4 regions of the Streptomyces kanasensis genome follow, and region 3 is predicted to be linked to each of the others. Evidence: riboswitches for the same ligand, from Rfam matches in the RefSeq annotation. Region 3 holds a riboswitch; each other region holds the start of a gene.

Region 1 (4,057 bases), on a different contig from region 3:
GGGCGGCCCTCCGGGTCCGGTACAGCACGAGGACGAAGGCCGGTACGCCCAGCAGGGACGTCATGACGCCCACCGGCACCTCCTGGGGTTCGAGGACGGTACGGGCGAGGGTGTCGATCCACACCAGGAAGACGGCCCCGCCCAGGGCGGTGGCGGGCAGCAGCCGGGCGTGCCCGGGGCCGACGATGGCCCGGGCGGCGTGGGGCAGCACCAGGCCGACGAAGCCGATCGCGCCGGCCGCGCTGACCAGGGCGGCGGTGAGGAGCGCGGTGGCGCACAGCAGGACGAGGCGGGTGCGGCCGACGTGCACGCCGAGGGACGCCGCGGCGTCCTGCCCGAAGGCGAACGCGTCGAGGGTCCTGCCGTGGGCCAGACAGACGGCGAGGCACGCGGCGAGGACGGCCGCGCACAGCCACACGTCGTCCCAGCCGGCGCCGCCGAGCGAGCCGAGCAGCCAGAACAGCACGCCGCGGGTGGTCTCCGCGTCGGCGGAGGTGACGACGACGAAGGAGGTCAGCGCGGAGAAGAGCTGCATCGCGGCGACACCGGAGAGGACGACCCGGTCGGTGGTGCCGCCCAGGACGTGGCTCAGCAGCAACATCAGGGCGAAGGAGCAGACCGCGCCGGCGAAGGCACCCGCGGAGAGCGACAGCGCGCCGCCACCCGCGCCGAGGACCACGACGAGCACGGCGCCGGTGGAGGCGCCGGAGGAGACGCCGAGGACGAAGGGGTCGGCGAGCGGGTTGCGCAGCAGCGACTGCATGACGGCGCCGCACACGGCGAGCCCGGCCCCGCACACGGCGGCCAGCAGGGTGCGGGGCAGCCGCAGGTTCCACACGATGCCGTCGCGGATCGGGGACAGCCCGGAGGGGGCGCCGCCGAGGTGCGAGGCGACGACGGACCACACGTCGGCGACGCCGAGGTCGGCGGGGCCGACGGTGATGGTGAGGGCGACGGAGACGGCGAGCACCGCGAGCCCCGCCGCCGAGCGCAGCAGGGCGGCGGTCACCGGGACAACCCGAACCGGCGGATCGCGGCGGCGACCTGCTCGATCCCCTCCACGGTGCGGATCGTCGGGTTCATGGCCTGGCCGCTGAGCAGCACGTACCGCTTGTGCTTGACGGCCTCCATGTTCCTGGTGACCGGGTTCGACTCCAGGAACGCGATCTTCTTGCTCGCGCTCTCCGCGGTCTGCGACCGGCGGGTGAGGTCGCCGATGACGAGCACGTCGGGGTCCCGGTCGGCCACGGTCTCCCAACTGACCTGCGGCCACTCCTCGGTGGTGTCGTCGAGGACGTTCTTCGCGCCGAGCGTGCGGGTGATGATGCCGGGCGCGCCGCAGCAGCCCGCCATGTACGGGGACTCGGCGTTGGCGAACCAGTACATGAGGGTGACGTCCGACTCGTCGAGGCCCTTCTTCGCCGCGGCGGTGCGGGCGTCGAGCCGCTCGACGAGCTGCTCGCCGCGTTCCTCGACGCCGAAGACGCGGGCGAGGTCGCGCACCTCCCGGTGGATGGTCTCCATGGTGAGCGGCGCGGTCCGCACGCCGTCACCGCCGCCGGAGTTGTCCTTGCCCGCGCAGTCCGCCGGGGAGAGGTACGTCGGAACGCCCAGCTTCTCGAACTGGTCGCGGGTCGCGACGCCGCCGGTGCCGAGGGTGGAGGCGAAGGAGGCGGCGACGAAGTCCGGTTCGGTGTCGAGGACCCGCTCGAACGAGGGGTTGTTCTCCGCCAGCCGCCGGACGCGGGCGTTCTCCTTCTCCAGCCCCTTCATCACCGGGTCGGTCCAGGTGGCGGTGCCGGCCATGCGGTCGGCCAGGCCGAGGGAGAGCAGCGTCTCGGTGGTGCCCTGGTTCAGGGACACGGCCCGGCGGGGACCGCCGCCGTGGACCTCCACCTGACGCCCGCAGTTGTCGAGGGAGCGGGCCGCCGCGCCGGAGGCGGACGCGGACGGGCCGGATGCGCCGCCGGCGCATCCGGTGAGCAGCAGGGCGCCGCAGAGCAGGGCGGCGGGCAGGCGGTGCTGGCGTGGCAGGGGCACGGGGCGTCCTCGGTTCGTGGCCCATGCGCGGGGCCGTCCGTAACGGGCGCCAGCAGGTCTTCGGACTCGGGGTCGACCGGACGCGGCGCCTTCCCGGGCCGGTCGGTGCCCAGTGGCTCGTGCTGCCGCGCCCGTCACCCTCACCGCTGCGCGTCAGTTCCGGATTCACACCGGATTCCCTGACCCAGGTACCGCAGGTACTGAGTTCGACTGGCCACGGCAAGGTAACACGGTGGTCGCAGAGCGGGACCGACCGGGCCGGCCCGCGGCCGGGGGTGCCGACGGGCGTCGGCCGACGTGCGCCGGCGCGACCCGGCGGGGGGCGGGCGCGGGCCGGCGCGGGCGGGCACGATGGGCGATCCGCGGGCGGGCGTCGGCGGGCGACGGCGGGCGACGGCGGGATCGGATCCGGGTGCGGGCGGGCGTCGGCGGGCGGGCGTCGGCGGGCGGGTGCGCTCAGCGGGCCGGACACCGACGGGCAGGTGCCAGCGGGCCGGACGGCGGCAGACGGGTCCAGTGGGCCGGACGGCGGCAGACAGGTGCCATCGGGCCGGACACCGACGGGTAGGTGCCATCGGGCCGGACACCGACGGGTGGGTGCCAGCGGGTGGGCGCCGGCGGGTGGGAGGTCAGTCGGCGGACCGGGCGTAGTCGCCGAAGCCCGTCCAGTCCAGGGCGACGCAGGGTTCGTCCCCCAGCACCCAGGCGTCGTGGCCGGGCTCGACCGTGAAGAAGTCGCCGGGCCCCACCTCGGCGCTCTCACCGCCGCCGTCCATGACGATCCGCATCCGGCCGCTGACCACGTAGCCGGTGTGCGACGCCTGGCAGCTGTCGGTACCGGCGAGCGGCCTGACGTGCTCGGTCCACCGCCAGCCGGGTTCGAAGACGGCGCGTCCGACGGGTCCCTGCCCGGTGGTGATCAGGTCCAGCCTGCCCTTGCCGTCCTCGAAGGGACGGGTCTCATCGGCGGCGTCGAAGTTCCTGCTGACGATGGCTGTCATGTCGTCCGCCTCCCCGGGAGAGGATCGGTCCCCGAGTACTCCTCCAGGCTACGCCGCGCGGTGCGTCAGGGGTGCTCCAGGTAGCCGGCGAGCGTGCCGCGGCTGCGGCGGAGGGCGTCGATGCGTGCGTCCGCGGCCGCCAGCTCGCCGTGCAGGACGTCCCGGATCCCGGCGCACCAGTCGAAGCCCAGACCCGGCCCCTCACCCCGGGCGCAGGGCAGGACCGTGCGGATCACCTCCGTGGAGAGCCCGGCGGCGAGCAGCGCGCGCACCTGCCGGACGGTGGGCACGGCGTCCTCGTCGTAGTCGCGGTACCCGTTGCCGCGCCGGACCGAGGTGAGCAGCCCCTGCGCCTCGTAGTAGCGCAACAGCCGCGTGCCCACTCCGGTCCGCCGGGACAGCTCCCCGATCAGCATGGCCCCTGCCTTCCCCGCCTTGACCTTCGCACCAGTGTGAAGCCCTAACGTCGGCTCGGGCCGCGGGAATTCCACCGCCGGTCCCGCACCCCTGCCCCCACCGCCCCCTCTCCCCCACCCCTCACACCCCTCACACCCCTCACAGACCAGGAGTGATCCATGACGTCCACGACGGCGTTCGCCGTGCACCGCGACGGCCGCGCCTCGACCGCCGCGGAGCTGGCGCCGCTCGCCTTCGCCGGGTACGCGCACTTCACCGCCGCCCAGGTGCGCGGCGGTCGGATCCGCGGCCTCGACCTCCATCTGGAACGGCTGCGGTCGGCTTCCCTGGAGCTGTTCGGCAGGGCGCTGCCCGACGCGACGGTCCGGTCCCACCTGCGGACCGCCCTGGAGGCGGGGCCCGCGGACGTCTCGCTGACCGCCACGGTCCACTCCCCCGCGGGCGAGTTCACCGTCGCCGACCCGGACGAGACGCCCGCGCTGCTGGTCCGTACCGGGCCGCCGGCACACGGACCCGCCGGCCCGCTGTCGCTGGTGCCGGTGACGCACGAGCGCTTCCTGCCGACGGTCAAGCACGTGGGCGAACCGGCCAAGACGCAC
Region 2 (4,057 bases), on a different contig from region 3:
TGGCGTCGGCGCCGAAGCCGCCGTCGGCCTCAGGGGTGCCGATCCAGCGGTAGGCGGCCAGGTAGTGGTGCGACGGCGGCAGGTCGGGGTCGTGGTAGATCGCGATCGGGTTCTCGCCGAAGCCGCGCGGCGGCTGGATGAGGATCAGCAGGTTCCCGCGCCGGAGGGCGGCGAGGACGATGTCGCCGTCGGCGTTGCGGGAGCGGTCGAGGAACATCTCGCCGGGCGGCGGGCCCCAGTGCTGCTCGACCTGCGCGCGCAGCTCCTCGGGGAGCGTGCCGTACCAGCGCTTGTAGTCGGCGGCCGGGATGCGGACCGGGTTCCTGGCCAGCTGCTCCTCGGTCAGCCACTCCTGGTCGTGGCCGCCGGCCTCGATGAGGGCGTAGATCAGCTCGTCGCCGTCACCGGAGGCGAGGCCCGGGACGTCCTCGTCGCCGAAGTCGTACCCCTCCTCCCGCAGCCGGCGCAGCAGCGCGACGGCGGAGGCGGGGGTGTCGAGGCCCACGGCGTTGCCGATGCGGGAGTGCTTGGTGGGGTACGCGGAGAGGACCAGCGCGAGGCGCTTCTCGGCGTTCGGGATGTGGCGGAGGCGCGCGTGGCGCACGGCGATCCCGGCGACGCGCGCGGCGCGCTCGGCGTCGGCGACGTACGCGGGCAGGCCGTCGGCGTCGATCTCCTTGAACGAGAACGGCACGGTGATGAGCCGGCCGTCGAACTCCGGCACCGCGACCTGGCTGGCGGCGTCGAGCGGCGAGAGGCCCTCGTCGTTCTCCTCCCAGGCGGCGCGCGAACCGGTCAGGCACAGGGCCTGGAGGATCGGCACGTCGAGGGCGGCGAGCGCGCCCGCGTCCCACGACTCGTCGTCGCCGCCCGCCTGCGCCTCGGCGGGCTTGGTGCCGCCGGCGGCGAGGACGGTGGTGACGACCGCGTCGGCCGTCCGCAGGCTCTCCAGGAGCTCCGGCTCGGGGGCGCGCAGGGACGCCACGTACAGGGGGAGGGCCTGGCCGCCCGCGTCCTCGATGGCGTCGCAGAGGGCGCCGACGAAGGCGGTGTTCCCGCTCATGTGGTGGGCGCGGTAGTACAGCACGGCGACCGTGGGGCCGGTGGTGCCGCGCGCGGTCCGCTCCAGCGGGCCCCAGGTGGGAGCGGCGGCCGGGGGCTCGAAGCCGTGGCCGGTGAGCAGGACGGTGTCGGAGAGGAAGCGGGCGAGCTGTTCGAGGTTGTCCGGGCCGCCGTGGGCGAGGTAGGCGTGCGCCTCGGCCGCGATGCCGATCGGGACGGTGGAGGTCTCCATCAGCTGCGCGTCGGGGGCCTGTTCGCCGGTGAGGACGACGAGCGGCTTGCCGGACTCGCGGAGGGTCTGCAGGCCCTCCTCCCAGGCGCGGATGCCGCCGAGGAGGCGCACGACGACGAGGTCGGCGCCGTCGAGGAGGCCGGGCAGGTCGTCGGCGGGGAGGCGGGCGGGGTTGGCGAACCGGTACTCGACCGGGCCACCGGCCGCGCGGGCGCTCAGGAGGTCGGTGTCGGAGTGCGACAGCAGCAGGATCACGGCGTGCCGGGCCTTCCTCGGGGTGTCCTCGCCCCGGGTGGTCGTGGGTGGCGGGAGTTCCTGACTCGCGGGGCCCCTCGGGGCCCCGCTCACAGTGGCGGGACCGCGCCGGATTCGCACCGGGCTTCCTCCCTAGGGTCCTGGGACCCTGTGCCGTCTGCATAGTAGAGGCTGCGCGTATGCTCGCCGCCATGCCGCCCAGCTCATCAAAGCCCCGGAACGGGGGCGAAACCCACATACCGGAACGCGTCCGCGACCGCGGCGACGCGTGCCCCGGCGCGCTGCGGCTGCACCGCGCGGACGACGGCGGACTGGCCCGGCTGCGGCTCCCCGTCGGTGTGCTGACGAGCCGTCAGATCACGGCCCTGGCCGACGCCGCCGACCGGTTGGGCGACGGCCACCTCGGCGTCACCTCGCGCGGCAACCTCGATCTGCGCGGACTGCCCGACGACTGCGGACTGGCCCTGGCGGGGCTGCTGGACGCGGCCGGGCTGCTGCCGTCCGCAGCGCACGAGCGGATCCGCAACATGGTCGTCTCGCCGCTCGCCGGGCTCGACGGGCGGGGGTATGCGGACGCGCAGGCGTGGGCCCGCGAACTGGACGCGCTGCTGTGCGCCCAGGCGTGGACCACGGCCCTCTCGGGACGCTTCCTGTTCGCCGTGGACGACGGGCGCGGTGACGTGGCGGGTCTGGGCGCCGATGTGACGTTGCTCGCAGAGCCGGACGGCCGCGCTGTGGTGCGTGTCGGGGGCGCCGGCGGGACGGCGGCGGACCGGGCGGTCGGCGGGGCGGTGGCGGGCGACGCGGCGGACCGGGCGGTCGGCGGGACGACGGCGGGCGACGCGGCAAAGCGGGCGGTCGGCGGGGCGTGGCGGGTGGCGGGCGCGGACGCGCCTCGGGCGGCGCTTGCCGTGGCGCGGGCGTTCCTCGCCGTCGCCCGGGAGGCCGGTACGGGTGCCTGGCGGGTGGCCGAACTGCCCGCGGACTGCGGCCTCGACACCGCCGTGACCCGGCACCTGTCGGACGCGGGCGTGGTGGCGCGGCCGGAGGCGGCGTGGCCACTGCCACTGCCACTGCCACTGCCGGAGACGGCAACGGCGACTACGGGCACGGGCACGGGTACGGGTACGGACGTGGCGCCCGAGCCGGGGGTCGTCGGGGCGGGCGGAGCCGTGGCGGTCGTGGCTCCGCTGGGGCGGGTCACCACCGCACAGTTCCGCGCCCTGGACCCGGGTCCGGCCGGCGAGGTGCGGGTCACGCCGTGGCGCGGCTTCGTCGTCACCGGGCTGCCCGGGCGGGCGGCGGCCGCCGAGCGCCTCGCGGCGCTGGAGGAACGCGGGTACCTCGTGCGGGCCGGTTCGCCCTGGCTGTCGGTCAGCGCCTGCACCGGGCGCCCCGGTTGCGGCAAGGCCCTGGCCGACGTGCGGGCCGACGCGCGACCCCTGGAGCACGGGCTGCCGGTCCACTGGTCCGGCTGCGCCCGGCGCTGCGGCCATCCGCAGGGCGACTGGGTGGACGCGCTCGCCACCGGCGACGGTACGTACGAGATCACCGTACGGACCGCCCCGGGTGCCCGGCCACCAGCCCCGGCCGCAAGCCCCACAGACACCACCCACAGCACCTGACCCACCAGGCACCACACGCACACGCACACGCACAGGCACAGGCACAGAGATGAGCGGGAGCACAGTGTTCGACTACGAGAAGGACGGCGCGGAGATCTACCGCCAGTCCTTTGCCACGATCCGCGCCGAGGCGGATCTCGCGGGGCTGCCCGCCGACGTCAGCCAGGTCGCCGTGCGGATGATCCACGCCTGCGGCATGGTCGACCTCGTCCGCGACCTGGCCTACACGCCCGAGGTCGTCTCCCGCGCCCGCGCCGCGCTGCGCGCCGGCGCGCCGATCCTGTGCGACGCGCAGATGGTCGCCAGCGGCGTCACCCGCAAGCGGCTGCCCGCCGCCAACGACGTCGTCTGCACCCTCTCCGACCCGACCGTGCCGGACCTGGCCGCGAAGCTGGGCACGACCCGCAGCGCGGCCGCGCTGGAGCTGTGGCGCGACCGCCTGGACGGCTCGGTCGTCGCCATCGGCAACGCGCCGACCGCCCTGTTCCGCCTCCTGGAGATGATCCGCGAGGGCGCGCCCCGCCCGGCCGCCGTGCTCGGCATCCCCGTCGGCTTCATCGGCGCGGCCGAGTCGAAGGACGCGCTGGCGGCGTCCGACCTGGACCACATCGTCGTACGGGGCCGGCGCGGCGGCAGCGCCATGGCCGCCGCGGCGGTCAACGCGATCGCGAGTGAGGTCGAATGAGCGGCAAGCTGTACGGCGTCGGGCTCGGCCCGGGCGATCCGTCGCTGATGACCCTCCGCGCGGTCGAGGTCATCGCGGAAGCGGACGTCGTGGCGTACCACTGCGCCCGGCACGGCCGGTCCATCGCCCGCTCCATCGCGGCGCGCCACATCCGCGAGGACCACGTCGAGGAGCGGCTGATGTACCCGCTCACGGTCG
Region 3 (4,057 bases):
CAAGAACGCCCTGACGGTCGGCGCCGCGCGCACCAGCCGCACCGACGGGCCCGGTGGGAACCTCACCTGGGGCGAGTGGGACCGGGGCACGCCCTTCCCCGACGATCCGATCGCCGGCGAGCGGGTCTCGGGCGACCCCGAGGCGCTGGCCGCGTTCAGCAGCCGCGGCCCGTGCGACGACTGGCGCGTGAAGCCCGACGTGGTGGCGCCCGGCACGGACATCCTCTCGACGCGCGCCGCCGGCGCCCCGCGGCAGAGCTTCTGGGGCCTGCACGACAACCCCCGGTACGCCTTCATGGGCGGCACCAGCATGGCCACCCCGCTCGTCGCGGGCTGCGCCGCGCTGGTGCGCGAGTACTACGTGCGGGAGCGGGCCACCAGCCCCAGCGCCGCCCTGGTGAAGGCCACGCTGATCAACGGTGCCCGGCGGCTCACCGCGCCGGACGCCACGGCCCCGGACCCGCACTTCCACCAGGGGTTCGGCGCGATCCACCTGCCGTCGACCCTGCCGAACCCCGCCGTCCCGGACCTGGTGCTCGACTTCGCCGACACCTGGCAGGCCCCCGCGCGGCAGCTCGCCCGGACCGGCGACGTCAGCCGCTTCACGGTGGAGGTGGCGGCCGGCGCGGCCCTGCGGCTCTGCCTGGCGTACACGGACCTGCCGGGCCGGTCCCTGCAGAACGACCTCAGCGTGCTGGTGGAGGCGCCCGACGGCGTCCGGCACGCAGGGAACGACACCCTGCCCAACCGGCTCCTGCGGACGGACAGCACGAACAACGTCGAGGTCGTCCGGCTCCCGGACGCCCCGCAGGGCCGCTACTTGATCCAGGTGTTCGCCCGCAATCTGCTGGAGGGTCCGCAGGACTTCGCCCTGGTGGTGACGGGCAGGCTGACCGGCCCCCTGCGACGCGCGACCGGCTGAACGGCACCCGTGCCCGTGGACGGCGAGCCGGTGACGAGCCGGCGGCCGGAGACCGGGCGGGATCGCGCCCCCGCGCCCCCGCCCCCGGCGCCGCCGTGCCGTCCGCCCCGGAGTGCCCCCGCCCCGGGGCGCCGCCGGCCACGGGGTGCGGGCCACGGGCTGCGGGCACACCCGGGGCCCACGGCCCCGGAGCGGAAGCGGGGCGCCGGGCTCCTGGGACGGGGCGAGCGCCGGGGGGTTCAGCCCGCCTCGACGGGTGGCTCCGGCGCCGCCACCGGGTCCTCCCAGGGCGGGGGCGTACGGCCGTCGGTCCAGGCCGCGAGGGCCTCCCCGTCGACGCAGACGATGCCGATCGTCGCGGCGTACTCGACGGCCGGCGCCGTGAACGTGCTGGTCGTCACGACGACCGCGACCTCCGCCCCGTGGACGGCGAAGCAGGTGCCGCCGAAGCGCTGGAGGTCCTGCGAGCCGACGGGGTTGTCGGCGGCGTACTGCTTGCACTGGACGATCAGCCTGCGGCCGTCGGGTGCCGTCGCCACGACGTCGGCACCGAGGTCGCCCGGGCCGCCGGACACCTCCGTCCGCGTACACCCGTCGCGTACGCACAGCGCGGCCACCGTGTGCTCGAAGCCGTAGGGGTCGACCTCCTCGTGGTCGACGCTGTCGCCGTCCAGCCGCGGCACCGGCGGGGCCGGCGCGGCGCCCTCGACGGGGAGCACCGCCGTGACCTCGTCGGGATCCGCGGGCGGGGCCTGTGCCGGGATCCGCGCCCGGCCGGGGGTCCGGCGCGAGGCCGCCCGACCCGCCACGACGGCCGCGAGGACCACCATGACGAGCAGCAGGACGGGGCCGAACGCCCCGTCGGGGACGTGCCACACGGTGCGCACCAGCAGCGCGAGCCCGCCGACGGCGACCCCGACCAGCCCCAGGGCGAGCACCACGTCCCGCCAGCCGGCCCGCCGCGTCCTCGGCGCCCTCTGCGCTCGCTGCGCCCTCGGCACCCTCCGTGCCCTCGGCGCCCTCGGCGCCCTCGTCGTCCTCTGCGGTACGGTCACGCGGCACCCCCTCCCTGACACCCCGTCTGGCCCCGCCACCCGGCGCCAAACCCCTCGGGGCGCCCGGCCGGAACGTGCGGCGCCGTCCGGACGGCGGGGGCGCGGCCCGTACCCGGGGGATGACGGGCCCTCCCTCCACGAGGCGGCGCCCCGCCCGGGCCGAGGTCCTCGGCGGCTTGCACGGCCGGCCCCGTGAGCAGGACACCGAGCGGCTGGTGGCACGGACGCCGTGGCCGGGCCGACGGACTGCCAGGCGCACGGTTCCCCCGTGCGCCCTTTCGTCCCTGACGCGGCGAATCGTAGGATCACCTGGTCATCACCGCGACGGGAGACAGGAAGCCGGTGCGATTCCGGCACGGTCCCGCCACTGTGACCGGGGAGTGGACCCCACCGGAAGGCCACTGCGCACGCGCGGGAAGGCCGGGGGAACGTCGATCCGGGAGTCAGGACACTGGCCTGTCGCGGGCCCGATCCGAGGAGCGCGGACTCCGCAGGAGGCTTCACGTGTACGACGGCTCGTCCCGTCCCCCCTTTCCCACCCCTGCCAGGGCGCGCCGGCGCGCCCTGGGCGCGGCGGCCCTGGCCGCCGTCCTCTCCGCGACCCTGCTGTCCGGCTGCGGCACCTCCCGCGGCGCGGACGACGGCCGCCCGTCCGCGGCGGCGCGGCCCGCGAAGGGCTTCCCCGTCACCGTCGACAACTGCGGCACGCGCACGACGTACGACAGGCCGCCGGAGCGGGTGGTCACCATCCACCAGCACCCGGCCGAACTGCTGCTGGCCCTCGGCCTGAAGGACCGCATGGTGGGCACCGCCTTCCCCGACTCGGCGGTCCTGCCCCAGTACCGGAAGGACTTCGCGGCCGTCCCCCGACTGGCGGAGAAGGAGCCGTCCTTCGAGACGGTCCTCGACGCCGAACCGGACCTCGTGTACGGCGGCTACGCCAGCGCGTTCGACGACAAGGCGGGCCGCTCCCGGGCGGCGTTCCGGGACGCGGGGATCGACACGTACCTGAACCGCGAGTACTGCGGCGGCAGGAGCGTGTCCATGCGGGACACGTACGAGGAGATCCGTACCGTCGGCTCGATCTTCGGCGTGCCGGAGCGGGCCGACGCGCTCGTCGCCGACCTCCGCTCGCGCATCGACGAGGCGACCCGGGCGGTGAAGGGCGCCCCGCAGGTCCCGGTGTTCGTCTACGACAGCGGCGACAAGGCGGCGTTCACGGCCGGCGGCAAGGGGCTCGGCACCGAGATCATCCGGCTGGCCGGCGGCCGGAACGTCTTCGCGGACCTCGACGAGGTCTTCGGCGACGTGTCGTGGGAGCAGGTCGTCGCGCGCAAGCCGGAGGTCATCGCGATCTACGACTACGCGGGCGCGGGCGGAGTCGAGCAGAAGAAGCGGTTCCTGCTGGCGCAGCCGGCGCTCGCCGACGTGCCCGCGATCAGGAACAAGCGGTTCGTGGTGCTGCCGCTGACGGCGACGCTCGTCGGCGTCCGCCCGCCTTACGCGGTCGAGGACCTGGCCAAGGCCCTGCACCCCGAGCGGTTCCGGTGACGGCCACCGCCCCCGCCGCCCCCGACGCCCGCACCGGTCCCGGCCCCCGGGGCCGGGCGAGCGGCGGGGGCGGGCCCCGCCGTGCGTCGTTCGCGTTCACCCTCGTGGTCCTCGGCGTCCTGCTGGTGGTCTCCGCGACGGCGGGCATGGCCATCGGCTCGGTGCACGTGCCGCCGGGCGAGGTGTGGGGCATCGTGACGCACGCGCTGGGCGCGGACTGGTCCGAGCCGACGTGGTCGCGGGCGCGCGAGACGATCGTGCTCGACGTGCGCGCGCCGCGCGTACTGCTCGGCGTGGTCACCGGCGCGGGCCTCTCGGTGGTGGGCGCCGCCCTGCAGGCGCTGGTGCGCAACCCGCTCGCCGAGCCGTACCTGCTGGGCGTGTCGTCGGGGGCGGCGCTCGGCGCCGTCTGCGTCATCGTCCTCGGCGTCGGCGTGTTCGGGGCGCTGTCCCTGTCGGTCGCCGCCTTCGCCGGCGCCCTGCTCGCCCTGGTCGTCGTGTACGTCACCGCCCGCGCGGGCGGGCGGAT
Region 4 (4,057 bases), on a different contig from region 3:
CGAGCAGGTTCTTCTCGGTGTGGGGGGACGGCATCACTGACAGGCCTCGCAGGACTCGGGGTTCTCCAGGGAGCAGGCGACGGCGTCGGGCTCGGACACCTGCTGGGCGGGTACGGGGGCGGCGGCGGACGCCTGGGCGGCACGGGCGATCCGGGTCGCCGGGCGGGAGCGCAGGTAGTACGTCGTCTTCAGACCCTGCTTCCAGGCGTACGCGTACATCGACGACAGCTTGCCGATGGTCGGCGTCTCCAGGAACAGGTTCAGCGACTGCGACTGGTCCAGGAACGGCGTGCGGGCGGCGGCCATGTCGATCAGGCCGCGCTGCGGGATCTCCCACGCCGTGCGGTACAGGGCCCGCACGTCGGCCGGGACCCAGGTGAAGCCCTGCACGGAGCCGCTGGACTCGCGCAGCGCCTCACGGGTCTGCGCGTCCCACACGCCGAGCTTCTTCAACTCGTCCACCAGGTAGGAGTTGACCTGGAGGAACTCGCCGGACAGCGTCTCGCGCTTGAAGAGGTTGGAGACCTGCGGCTCGATGCACTCGTAGACCCCGGCGATGGAGGCGATCGTCGCCGTCGGCGCGATGGCGAGCAGCAGCGAGTTGCGCATGCCGACCTCGGCGACGCGGGCGCGCAGCGCCTCCCACCGCTCGGGCCAGGCCAGTTCGACGTCGTAGTGGTCGGGGTGGAGCACGCCGCGCGCGGTCCGCGTCTTCTCCCACGCGGGCAGCGGGCCGTGGCGCTCGGCCAGGTCGGCGGAGGCCTCGTACGCGGCGAGCATGATCCGCTCGGCGATCCGCGTCGACAGGGCGCGCGCCTCGGGGGAGTCGAACGGCAGCCGCAGCTGGAAGAAGACGTCCTGGAGGCCCATCGCGCCCAGGCCCACCGGGCGCCAGCGGGCATTGGAGCGGCCCGCCTGCTCGGTCGGGTAGAAATTGATGTCGACGACCCGGTCGAGGAAGGTGACGGCCGTGCGGACGGTCGCGTCCAGCCGCTCCCAGTCGATGGAGCCACCGGTCACGAAGGCACCGAGGTTGACGGAGCCCAGGTTGCAGACCGCGGTCTCGCCGTCGTCCGTGACCTCCAGGATCTCCGTGCAGAGGTTGGAGGAGTGGACCGTGTGGCCCGGCTCGGCGGTCTGGTTGGCGGTGCGGTTGGCGGCGTCCTTGAACGTCATCCAGCCGTTGCCGGTCTGTGCGAGCGTCCGCATCATCCGGCCGTACAGGTCGCGGGCCGGCATCGTCCGGCGGGCCAGGCCCTTGGCCTCGGCGGCGCGGTAGGCGGCGTCGAACTCCTCGCCCCACAGGTCGACCAGCTCGGGGACGTCCGACGGCGAGAAGAGCGACCAGTCGGCGTCGGCGTTGACGCGGCGCATGAACTCGTCGGGGATCCAGTGCGCCAGGTTGAGGTTGTGCGTGCGCCGGGCGTCCTCGCCCGTGTTGTCGCGCAGCTCCAGGAACTCCTCGATGTCCGCGTGCCAGGTCTCCAGGTAGACGGCGGCGGCGCCCTTGCGCCGCCCGCCCTGGTTGACGGCGGCGACGGACGCGTCCAGCGTCTTGAGGAACGGCACGATGCCGTTGGAGTGGCCGTTGGTGCCGCGGATCAGCGAACCGCGGGCGCGGATCCGCGAGTACGACAGACCGATGCCGCCCGCGTGCTTCGAGAGCCGGGCCACCTGGTGGTAGCGGTCGTAGATGGAGTCCAGCTCGTCCTGCGGGGAGTCCAGCAGGTAGCAGGAGGACATCTGGGGGTGCCGGGTGCCCGAGTTGAACAGGGTCGGCGAGGACGGCAGGTAGTCGAGGCGGCTCATCAGCCGGTACAGCGCCTCGACCTCGTCCAGGGCGCCCGCCGAAGGGTCGGCGGCCAGGCCGCAGGCCACCCGCAGCAGGAAGTGCTGCGGCGTCTCGACCACCTTGCGGGTGAGCGGGTGGCGCAGCAGGTAGCGCGAGTACAGGGTGCGCAGGCCGAAGTAGCCGAACCGGTCGTCCGCCGCGGGGTCGATCACGGCGTCCAGCCGGTCGGCGTGGCCCGCCACGAGCTCGGCGGTGCGGTCGGCGATGAGCCCCTCGCGGTGGCCGACGGCGACGGAGGCCGAGAAGCACACCGCGCCCTGACCGGCCGCCTCGTCGGCGATGGTCCGGGTCAGGAGCCGTGCGGCGAGCTTCGAGTACGCGGGGTCCTCGGCGATCAGTCCGGCCGCCGCCTCGGTGGCGAGCTCCCGCAGTTCGGCCTCGTCCGACCCGGCGTGCCGGCCGCGCAGGGCGGCGGCGGCGACCCGGCCGGGGTCGGCGTCGGGGAGGTCCGCGGTGAGGTCGGTCAGGGTCCGCAGCAGCGCGGTCCCGGGCGCGTCGACTTCGGTGGCTGAAGCCGGATCCGCTGGCGCGATGGTCACGTGGGGGCTCTCCCTCGCTCGGCTCGGGGTCCCGCGGGCGGGGGCGGGGGAGCGGGGCGCGCCTCACCCCGGGCACGGGGGCGTGCGAGACCGCGTCCACCGGCCCACTCCGCGAGGCCCGGACGTCTGGGCACCCGGGCCGGACGGTCCGGGCGCGCTGTCGGCAGGTCGTCGGACTCGCGGGTACGCGAAGGGCACACCGGTACACCGTTGCGGGACAGTTCCGGACTCTCACCGGATTCCCCTGCTGCGACAGCGAGGACGAGCATACATGTGGGGGGCACCCCTCACCGCACACCCCACATGTTGTGTCAGAGTGTCGGCGCGTACGCGAACAGTGGCAGCCCGGGGAGGGGCTCCGGCCGCGGCGGAGGGGTCCGCGCGGAGGTGCCGCGGGGGTCTCACCGGACCGGCGCGCGGACCCTCGGGAAGGGCCGGCGCGGGCGGACACGGGGGCCGACACGGGGCCCCGGGGCTCCCGCGAGCCCGCGAGCCCGCGGGGACGCGTGTGGCCGGGGTGGTGGGGCGGGGTCAGCCGCTGACGCCCACGCCGTTGTCGGGCGCCCCGTCACCCACGGGCGGCAGGTCCCCGCGCTCCACGGGCGCGCCGCCGGGACCGCCGTTGCCGGCCGTGCCGCCGGTGCGGCCGGTCCCGCCGCTGCCGGTCGTGGCTCCCGAGTCGCCCGTCCCGGGCGCGCGTTCGGGCAGTACCTCGGCCAACTCCTCGTCGGAGGCGCGGTGCGCCCGCTCGGCGGCGGCGCGCAGGGTGGCGCGGTCGACGGCGGCGCGGTCGGCGCTCACGCGGATGCGCAGCCCGCCCTCGACGCGCAGGTACTCGTGTGCGGTGTCCCCGGAGCGGTACCACAGCGCCCCGTCCGCTGCGCACGGCGCACCACCGGCCGCGCCCGCGCCGGTCGACGGGGCGGGCGCGGCCGACGGGGTGGCGGCGCAGCCCACGTCCTCCAGGCGGCCCCGCTCGACGCCGAGGGTGAGGGTGCCGCCGCCCTTCGAGACGTACGACGCGGAGAAGCCGTCGTCGCCGAGGACGCCCACCGACTGCTCGGCGAGGGCGAAGCCGGCGGCCTCGGTCACGTACACGTGCTCCGCCCTGGTCTGCAGGGCGGCGGCGCGGGCCTCCAACTCCGCCCGGTCCGGGACGGCGGAGCCGGCCACCTGCGTGCCGCAGCCGACGAGGAGCAGCAGCGGCGACGCCAGGGCGGCCAGGAGCGCCGGGGCGCGCCGGGGGCGCGGGGGGAGGGGCGTGGGCACCGGGCGTCGTGTCATGCGCACATCCTCGCCTACCGGCCCGGTACGCGGACGGGGGCCCCGGGGCCCTACCGGCCCGGTACGCGGACGAGGGCCCCCGCCGCCCTGCCGGGACGGTGCGGGGGCCCTCGCCGCCGGGCGGCCCGAGGTTCAGTGCCCGGTGCCGACCTTGGGCATCGTCCGGCGGACGCCCGCGTCGCCCACGTCGGCGGTGTAGTCGCCGGCGGTCGTCTCGTCGACGCCCTCCGGCGCCCGCACCGCCCGCAGCGCGAACGTGAGGACCACCGTGACCAGGAGGTTCAGCACGAAGGCGGTGAGGCCGATGTACCCGATCTCCCCGATGCCGGGGATCTCCGCAGACGAGCCGCCGAAGTGCTTCTGCGTGGGGCCGGCGACGTTG

Evidence for each region. A riboswitch is a leader RNA that binds a small molecule or an ion and turns the genes downstream of it on or off. The one in region 3 is predicted to bind cobalamin.
Region 1: another riboswitch for cobalamin. It lies ahead of ACF053_RS02480 (ABC transporter substrate-binding protein); the one in region 3 lies ahead of ACF053_RS23020 (ABC transporter substrate-binding protein).
Region 2: another riboswitch for cobalamin. It lies ahead of cobN (cobaltochelatase subunit CobN); the one in region 3 lies ahead of ACF053_RS23020 (ABC transporter substrate-binding protein).
Region 4: another riboswitch for cobalamin. It lies ahead of ACF053_RS12770 (ribonucleoside-diphosphate reductase subunit alpha); the one in region 3 lies ahead of ACF053_RS23020 (ABC transporter substrate-binding protein).

Annotation. Positions count from the first base shown of each region.
Region 1 is NZ_JBIBSF010000001.1:569,419-573,475, forward strand. It holds gene ACF053_RS02475 (FecCD family ABC transporter permease) at 1-1,009, opposite strand, end outside; gene ACF053_RS02480 (ABC transporter substrate-binding protein) at 1,006-2,040, opposite strand; cobalamin riboswitch at 2,075-2,270, opposite strand; gene ACF053_RS02485 (cupin domain-containing protein) at 2,670-3,041, opposite strand; gene ACF053_RS02490 (MerR family transcriptional regulator) at 3,107-3,457, opposite strand; gene ACF053_RS02495 (aminotransferase class IV family protein) at 3,617-4,057, shown strand, end outside.
Region 2 is NZ_JBIBSF010000003.1:308,218-312,274, forward strand. It holds gene cobN (cobaltochelatase subunit CobN) at 1-1,549, opposite strand, end outside; cobalamin riboswitch at 1,586-1,718, opposite strand; gene ACF053_RS10215 (cobalamin biosynthesis protein CobG) at 1,741-3,174, shown strand; gene ACF053_RS10220 (precorrin-8X methylmutase) at 3,224-3,859, shown strand; gene ACF053_RS10225 (precorrin-2 C(20)-methyltransferase) at 3,856-4,057, shown strand, end outside.
Region 3 is NZ_JBIBSF010000009.1:294,778-298,834, forward strand. It holds gene ACF053_RS23010 (S8 family serine peptidase) at 1-922, shown strand, start outside; gene ACF053_RS23015 (restriction endonuclease) at 1,162-1,863, opposite strand; cobalamin riboswitch at 2,273-2,451, shown strand; gene ACF053_RS23020 (ABC transporter substrate-binding protein) at 2,482-3,528, shown strand; gene ACF053_RS23025 (FecCD family ABC transporter permease) at 3,525-4,057, shown strand, end outside.
Region 4 is NZ_JBIBSF010000004.1:244,182-248,238, forward strand. It holds gene ACF053_RS12765 (ribonucleotide-diphosphate reductase subunit beta) at 1-34, opposite strand, end outside; gene ACF053_RS12770 (ribonucleoside-diphosphate reductase subunit alpha) at 34-2,391, opposite strand; cobalamin riboswitch at 2,538-2,701, opposite strand; gene ACF053_RS12775 (hypothetical protein) at 2,923-3,675, opposite strand; gene mctP (monocarboxylate uptake permease MctP) at 3,808-4,057, opposite strand, start outside.